One region of the Mesorhizobium sp. L2C066B000 genome, then DNA from elsewhere that is predicted to be linked to it. Evidence: predicted binding sites of a transcription regulator. Region 1 holds the regulator's gene; the other holds the start of a gene.
The links. The regulator LexA, encoded in region 1, represses DNA repair genes until DNA is damaged. The targets are predictions, from matches to a motif close to TGTTCNNNNTGTGTTCNG.
Positions count from the first base shown of each region.

Region 2: the regulator LexA is predicted to act here: its motif matches at 1,762-1,779, upstream of parE (DNA topoisomerase IV subunit B).

Region 1 covers NZ_AYWZ01000019.1:80,298-84,502, reverse strand. The annotation lists gene kynU (kynureninase) at 1-484, opposite strand, end outside; gene X733_RS139470 (GntR family transcriptional regulator) at 654-1,418, shown strand; gene lexA (transcriptional repressor LexA) at 1,624-2,406, shown strand; gene X733_RS139480 (ComEC/Rec2 family competence protein) at 2,400-4,205, opposite strand, start outside.
Region 2 covers NZ_AYWZ01000001.1:1,717,085-1,721,289, reverse strand. The annotation lists gene X733_RS158005 (type II and III secretion system protein family protein) at 1-607, opposite strand, end outside; gene cpaB (Flp pilus assembly protein CpaB) at 686-1,591, opposite strand; gene parE (DNA topoisomerase IV subunit B) at 1,850-3,904, shown strand; gene X733_RS158020 (FUSC family protein) at 4,007-4,205, shown strand, end outside.

The DNA of each region.
Region 1 (4,205 bases):
TGTCGTCGATCAGGTCCTCGATTGCGGCCGCGTCGACGCCCTCCAGCCGCAGCCGCGTTCCCGGCCGGGTCGAGGCGACGCCTTCGGCCATGTAGAGGTCGGTCGGGAAACTGTCGCCCTCGGCAACGATGACCGACCGATCCGGCCGCATGCCGAGCGCTGCGTGCAGCAGCTTGTAGATGTTGATAGAGGTTGTGTCGCAGACCACCGTCTGCCCATCAGCCGCGCCGATCAGTCGCCCGAGCTGATCTCCGAGTTCCACCGGCATGTTGAACCAGCCGGCGGTGTTCCAGGCGCGAATGAGGTCGTGCGCCCATTCCTGCGTGGCGGCCTGCTGCAGTTCGCTGAAGACGACCGCTGACGCGGCGCCCAGGGAATTGCCGTCGAGATAAATCACGCCTTGCGGCAAGACAAAGCGTTCGCGCATGGAGCGCAGCGGATCGGCGGCATCCATTGCTTCGATTGCAGCGAGATCGGGTGTCATCATGATCCGGCGCCCCTCCATGGACAAACGCGCGCGGCGGAGCCTGCCCGCCCAAACATGCCGTCGACTTTGAGTGGTCGCCCTTGAACTGTCAACATTATATATAATTCACCCATTGAAAGGCTTTGATATATAATGCTCAGCCGAGCGTTTTGTCTGATGGATCACGATGCTGGATGACGAGCAGACCTCGAAGACGGAAGTGGCCTATCGCCTGCTCAGGCGCGATATTCTTGCGACCCGGCTGGCGCCTGCCGCGCCGTTGAAGCTGAGCACGCTGCGCAACACCTACGGCATCGGCTGGACGCCGTTGCGCGAGGCGCTGTCGCGGCTGGAGGCGGAACGGCTTGTGACCGCCATCAGCAACCGCGGGTTTGCGGTCGCTCCCGTCTCTCGGGCGGAGCTCGAGGATTTGGCGCGTGCGCGGCTCGTGGTCGAACTGCCCCTGCTGGTGGAATCGGTCGAGAAGGGCGACCGCGAGTGGGAAGACGCGGTCGTTGCCGCCCACTATCGTCTCTCACGGTGCGGGTCTGTTCTCGACGATCCATCGGATGATGCGGTCGACGCGTGGTACGAAAAACACGATGCCTTCCATGCGGCGCTGCTCAGTGCCGCGACATCCAGCTGGCTGCTGCGCTTCAATGCAACGATTTCCGACCAATTGCATCGCCATCACCGCTTTCTGGGTCTGGCCCCCACGCTGCGCGCCGCCGCCGGCCGCACGGATGGGCACCGGAAGGCCGTGGCGGCCCTGCGCGACGCCGTGGCGATCGAACACCATACCGCCCTGATGGAAGCGGCCCTCGATCGCGACGTCGAACGTGCGAAAACTCTGATGACCGCTCACATCGGCTCCACGCTGCAGGTCTATGCCCAGAGCGAACCCGGCGCGGATGCTGCGCAGCCCCGTCCGAAAGGGAAGCGGCGATCGTAACCGACGACGCAGGGCACTTTGTCTTCGTTTCACCCCGTTGCTGGCAACTGGGCGCAGGCGGCGCTCGCAGCGCCGAACGTTACGCTGAACATAACGTCAACACATTCATTAAACTTTAAAAGGTTGCGGAACACAACTGGAACAGATAGTGTTTGTTCTGGGTTTGTTTTTTCCGATTCTGGTTTCAGAACCCTTGGGGGCCGCGATGCTGACGCGCAAACAACATGAGCTTCTGATGTTCATCCATGAACGCCTGAAGGAGAGCGGAATCCCGCCGTCCTTCGACGAGATGAAGGAAGCGCTCGACCTCGCCTCCAAGTCCGGCATCCACCGACTGATCACAGCGCTTGAGGAGCGCGGTTTCATTCGCCGGCTGCCGAACCGGGCGCGCGCGCTGGAAGTGCTGCGGCTACCCGACTCGATCGCACCAGGCCTCAACGCGGCGAGGAAGTTTTCGCCGAGCGTCATTCAGGGCAGTCTTGGTCAAGCCGGCCAAGGGCAAGGCGGCCAGGGACAAGGCGGGATGGGCCAAGGCGGTCTCGGCCGCCAGATCAAGCCGGGCTCGCCGTCGCGTTCGATGTCTGCCGGCAATGACGATGCCGTTTCCTCGATTTCAATCCCGGTGATGGGACGCATCGCCGCCGGCGTGCCGATCGACGCCATCCAGCATCAGACCCATTCGATCTCGGTGCCGCCCGACATGATCATGGGCGGCGAACACTACGCGCTCGAGGTCAAGGGCGATTCGATGATCGAGGCCGGCATTTTCGATGGCGACACGGTCATCATCCGCAATGCCGACACAGCCAGCCCCGGCGAGATCGTGGTGGCGCTGGTCGACGATGAGGAAGCGACCCTGAAACGCTTCCGCCGCAAGGGCGCCTCGATCGCCCTGGAAGCCGCCAACCCGGCCTACGAGACCCGCATTTTTGGACCGGACAGGGTGAAGGTGCAGGGCAAGCTTGTCGGATTGATCCGGCGCTACTGAGCCGGCTTGGGTTTGTACTTTTCACGCTGGTTGTAAGGCGGCAGGCCGCGCGCTTCGCGGGAGAAGCGGCGCTGCTCGTGCCAGGGGCGATACGGCTTGTCGACGGCGAAGCGGATGGTTGGCGCTGCAGCTGCCGATTGCGGATCGAAGAAGACGGCGGCGCTGCCGTCGCGGGCCAGCTGTTTCTTCGTCACGACCAGCACCAGCGGGTCGCGGCACGGATTGTAGGCCGTGGCGTCATCGATGACGATCAGGCTAGCGAAGGCACAGGCCGGCCGCGCCGTCTTGCGGTCTTTGGCAAGGGCTACAATGGCTCCGGAAGGGTGTCGGGCGATACAGAGATCGCCCATGCAATAGAAGGGCGACCCGGGCGGCAGATCGAGCGGATCGAGATCGAACCGCGTATCTGTTGCCTCGAAAATCTCGGGCGGGATAATGGTTTCGGCCCGCAGCGCCCGTTTCCAATTGTCCGTGGTGAATTCGTTGGAGCCTTCGCGGTTGAGGGCGAGTTCGCCGCCACCGATCGGCATGGCCACCAGATGCGCATCCTCGGATATGAGCACGTCGGGCGTAAGCACCTGCGGCACCGTCAACAGGCCGGCCAGCGCGAAAGGCACGGCCGCCAGCCTGAGCCAGGTGGTGGCCATGGTGGCGATGACGAGGGCGACCGCCACCAACAGCACCGAGCGGATGGAGATCAGCCCGACGGCGTCGACCGGCGAGCGCTCGGAAATCCAGGCCGATATAGCGATCATCGCCATCAGACCCTTGCCCATCACATAGAGGAACGGCCCGTCGGCGCCGAACGGCATCGCCAGTGCGCTGAGCACGGCAAAGGGCATGACGATCAACGAAACAATCGGCATCACGGCCAGATTGGCGATCAGGCTGAGCGGCGACACACGCTGAAAATGCCAAATGGCGAACAGCAAGGTTGCACTGCCGGCGATGATCGAGGTCATGGCGAGGCCGCCCATGGCCAGCGCGAATTTTCGCGACAGGAAGCCGACGAAGGAGCGCTTTGCCGGCGGCGTTCTCACCTTGTCGGCGCGGTAATCGGCCCAGCCGGCATAGGCGCCGACAAGGGCGGCGGTGGCGGCAAACGACATCTGGAAGCTGGGACCGACCACCTCGTGCGGCGACACCAGGATGACGGCAATGGCGGAGATCGCCAGATTGCGCATGGTGAGTGCGGCGCGATCAAACAGCACGGCGACAAGCATGACCGCCAGCATGATGAAGCTGCGCTCGGCGGCAACCACGACGCCTGAAATAACGAGATAGGCGGCGATCGAGACAAGCGCTGCCGCGGCCGCATATTTCTTCACCGGCCGGCGCGATGAGAAATCGGGAAACAGCGCAAAGGCGCCACGCAGCAACGCCATGATGGTGCCGGCAACCAGCGCCATGTGCAGGCCGGAGATGGAGATGATGTGGTAGATGCCGGTGCGCCGCATCGCTTCGTTGACCTCGTCCGGGATGCCGGCGCGCACCCCGACAATCAACGCCGCGGCAATCTCGCCTTCGGCGCCGCCGATCTTGCCCCTGATATGGTCGGCAATGTTTTCGCGCGCGTTCTCGATTGCCGAGGAGAGCCGCGCGGCCAGCGGCGGCGGTCCCTGCGTAGCAATGGTTTTCGGATTGCCGAGAAAGAAGCCGCTGCCGCCGATACCGGTGAAATAGCTGTCGAAGGAGAAATCGTAGCTCTCCGGCCGCACCGGACCGGTCGGCGGCAACAGCCTGGCATAGCCGGTGATCAGGGAGCCGGCGGTCATATCGGCGGGAACGGTCCGCGCCGA
Region 2 (4,205 bases), on a different contig from region 1:
TGCCGTAAGCAAAATTGGCGCTGTATTTGGCGCCGAGATCCTGTCCGGCCTGGCGATTGATCTCGACGAAGCGGACGTTGAGCTGAACCTGCTGCGAGGACGAGATGTTGACCGAATTGATCACTTCCTCATTGCCGGAGAAGCGGCTGGCGATCTTGCTTGCCTTCTCGGCGGCGACCGCGTCATCGGCCTCGCCCGACAGCACGACGCGGCCATTGGCCGAGCCGACCTTGATCTTGGCGTCCGGCACGCTGGCGCGAATGGTGCTGGCCAGCTGGTCGGTGTCCAGCGTCACCTCGATGTCTACGGTGCCGACCAGCTGCTTGTTCTCGTCGAACAGCGCGATGCCGGTGGTGCCGAGATTGTTGCCCAGCACATAGAAGGATTTGTCGGTCAGCGGATTGACGTTGGCGATCTCCGGATCGCCGATGACGATCTGGTAGAAGGCGGCATTGGTCATGACCGTCTTCGGCTTGCCCTTGGCCACCTTGATCGACGCATTCGTTGTCGACGAGACATGGACTATATCGTTGTCGGCCTTGGCTGGCGCGCTGAGGCCGAGCATTACGGCCGCGGCAAGGCAAGCCCCCACCGCAAGCGCCCGCATTGGGCGCAGCCCTTTCGTCGTCTGAAATGCATGAAGTCCCGACATCTGTCCCGTCCTTCGCCCGGTTCCCACCGGCAGTTATTGCTGGTCCCGCGCAGGAACCTGGTATTCTTCGACCTGCGTGCCGCGCGTCACGATGATCGTCTTGAATTTCGGCTTCTCAGGCTCCTTGGTCGCGGCAGTGAACAGCGCGCCGGCAGCGGCCTGGACGCCGGAGGCGACCGATCCGCCGAAGGACGAGATGGTGGTGACACCGTCCTTGGCGGCACCACCGTCGGCGGCCGAGCGGAGCGACAGCGACAAGGTGCCGACGGTGCGGGCAAGCGCCACTTTCTGCGCGCCTTCGGTCGTCACCTCGATGGTCACGGAATTGGCGATCTGCGGTGTGGTCTGGCGCTCGTCGGCGCCCTGCCCCACGGTCAGCACCTTGGCGTCGGAGACGACGATCTCGGAGGTAACGGTCGATCCGGCAGCGCCCTGCGCGTTCTTGGCCACTTCCTGGATTTCGCCCGCATCGCGTGTCAGCACCACGTCGACCCGGTCGCCCGGCATGACGAAGCCGCCGACACCGGCGATCTCGTCGGTGCGGATTGTCACCGCCCGCATGCCGGGCGTCATCATGTTGGACAGCGTCGCGCGGCCGTTCGGCCCCGACAATTTGCTGATCAGCACCGGCTCGTTGATCTCGATCGGCGACAATACCACGCGGCTGCCTTCGGCGAGCAATGCATTGACTGTGGTGAACGCGCCCTGCGGCACCGAATCCTCGGACCATGGGATTTCGCTGAGCTGCGCCCGGTCAAGCTCCATGCCGTAACGCAGCGGCGCGTTGGCCACCACGATGGTCTTGAAGACAACCTTGGGGACGGCGGGCGCCGGGATCGACGCCGTTTTCTCTTCGGCATCGGCCTTGGCCTGGCTTTTCACCCAGAAATCCGCGGCAAAGATTGAAATCGCGCCGAAGACGGCAGCGATGCCAATCATCGTTATGGCCTTGCCCCTCACAACCAACCCCTGACTCTCGTGGTCTTTTGTTTTGTTGGGGCGACGCTAGGCCGCTTTGTTAAAGATTCAGGAATCCCAGCGGCTCCGCACGGACCTATTTCCGCCGGCTTGGTTATCGAAAGGTTTTAGGATAAGAAGGGGTTAAATCCCCGAACGTAACAGGAACTTCCGTCGCTTGGCGCCGAAAAGCGTGGCAGTATCGACGGGTGATTCGCGGCACCGGATTCTATGGCAGGCATGGACGACAACAACGATCTTTTCGGCAATCTGGAAAAGCAGCCCCAACCGGCTCGGACACCTTCGCGCCCGGCCGACCCGCTGGTGCAGGCCACGAAGCGTCCTGCCGCGACCAAGGACGGCAGCGAGGGCTATAGCGCCGCCGACATCGAGGTGCTGGAGGGGCTGGAGCCGGTGCGGCGCCGTCCCGGCATGTATATTGGCGGCACCGACGACAAGGCGATGCACCATCTGTTTGCCGAGGTCATCGATAATTCGATGGACGAGGCGGTCGCCGGCCATGCCACTTTCATCGATGTCGAGCTGTCGGCCGACGGGTTTCTGACCGTCACCGACAATGGCCGCGGCATTCCGGTCGATCCGCATCCGAAATTCAAGAAGCCGGCGCTCGAAGTCATTATGACGACGCTGCATTCGGGCGGCAAGTTCGATAGCAAGGTTTATGAGACCTCCGGCGGTCTGCACGGTGTCGGCGTCTCGGTCGTCAATGCGCTGTCGGACCATCTCGAAGTCGAGGTCGCGCGCGGTCGCCAGCTTTACCGCCAAAGGTTCTCGCGCGGCGTTCCGGTGAGCGGGCTGGAGCAGCTCGGCGAAGTGCACAACCGGCGCGGCACCAAAATCCGCTTCCATCCCGACGAGCAGATTTTCGGCAAGGGCGCCGCCTTCGAGCCGGCACGGCTCTATCGCATGACCCGCTCGAAAGCCTATCTGTTCGGCGGCGTCGAGATCCGCTGGAGCTGCGACCCATCGCTGATCAAGGAAAAGGACCAGACGCCGGCCAAGGCGGAGTTCCATTTCCCCGGCGGCTTGAAGGACTATCTCAAGGCATCGCTCGGCGATGATTTCCAGGTGACCCGCGAAATCTTCGCCGGCAAGAGCGAGAAGCAGGGCGGCCACGGCTCGCTGGAATGGGCGGTGACCTGGTTCGGCGGTGACGGCTTCGTCAACTCCTACTGCAACACCATCCCGACTGGCGAGGGCGGCACGCATGAGGCCGGCTTTCGCAATGTGCTGACGCGCGGGCTTCGCGCCTATGCCGACCTGGTCGGCAACAAGCGCGCCTCGATCGTCACCTCCGAAGACGTGATGATCTCGGCGGCAGGCATGCTGTCGGTGTTTATTCGCGAGCCGGAATTCGTCGGCCAGACCAAGGACAGGCTGGCAACGATCGAAGCCATTCGCATTGTCGAGACCGCCATCCGCGATCCCTTCGACCACTGGCTGGCCGACAATCCGCAGGAAGCCTCCAAGCTGCTGGAATGGGTGATTGCGCGCGCCGACGAGCGGGTGCGCCGGCGCCAGGAAAAGGAAGTGTCGCGCAAGAGCGCGGTGCGCAAGCTGCGCCTTCCCGGCAAGCTCGCCGACTGCACGCAGAATGCCGCCGCGGGCGCCGAACTGTTCATCGTCGAAGGCGACTCGGCCGGCGGCTCGGCCAAGCAGGCGCGCGACCGCGCCAGCCAGGCGGTGCTGCCGCTGCGCGGAAAAATCCTCAACGTCGCCAGCGCCGGCAACGACAAGCTAGCCGCCAACCAGCAGATTTCGGACCTGATTCAGGCGCTCGGTTGCGGCACGCGCTCGAAATACCGCGACGAGGATTTGCGCTACGACCGCGTGATCATCATGACCGACGCCGACGTCGACGGCGCTCACATAGCCTCGCTGCTGATCACCTTCTTCTACCAGGAAATGCCGAACCTGGTGAATGGCGGCCATCTCTATCTGGCGGTGCCGCCGCTCTATTCGATCCGGCAAGGCGGCAAGGTTGCCTATGCCAGGGACGATGCGCACAAGGACGAGCTGTTGCGCACCGAATTCACCGGCCGCGCCAAAGTCGAGATCGGCCGTTTCAAGGGCTTGGGCGAGATGATGGCCGCGCAGCTCAAGGAAACCACCATGGACCCGAGGAAGCGCACGCTGCTCCGGGTCGATGTCATCGACGCCGTGGCGGCGACCAAGGATGCTGTCGACGCGCTGATGGGCACCAAGCCGGAAGCCCGCTTCCGCTTCATCCAGGAACGCGCCGAATTCGCCGCGACGGAAGTGCTGGATATCTGAGCGCCGGCCGACTCTTCGTTTTGACGCAGTTCCGGGCGGAAAACCGTTTCAAACTTTTCCTGGAATTGCTCTAGCCTGCACTTCCGATACGGAGACCAGCTTGTGATCCGGGCGCGGCTGAAGAGCTACTTCGAAACCAGTTTGGCGGGCCTGACGCAGCCGACGCGCTCGGATTGGATTTTCGCCCTGCGCACGGTTTCGGCCGGTCTGATCGCGCTTCTCGCTGCTTACGCGTTGAAACTCGACCACCCGCAATGGGCGATGATGACGGTCTTCATCGTCGCCCAGCCGGTCGCCGGCA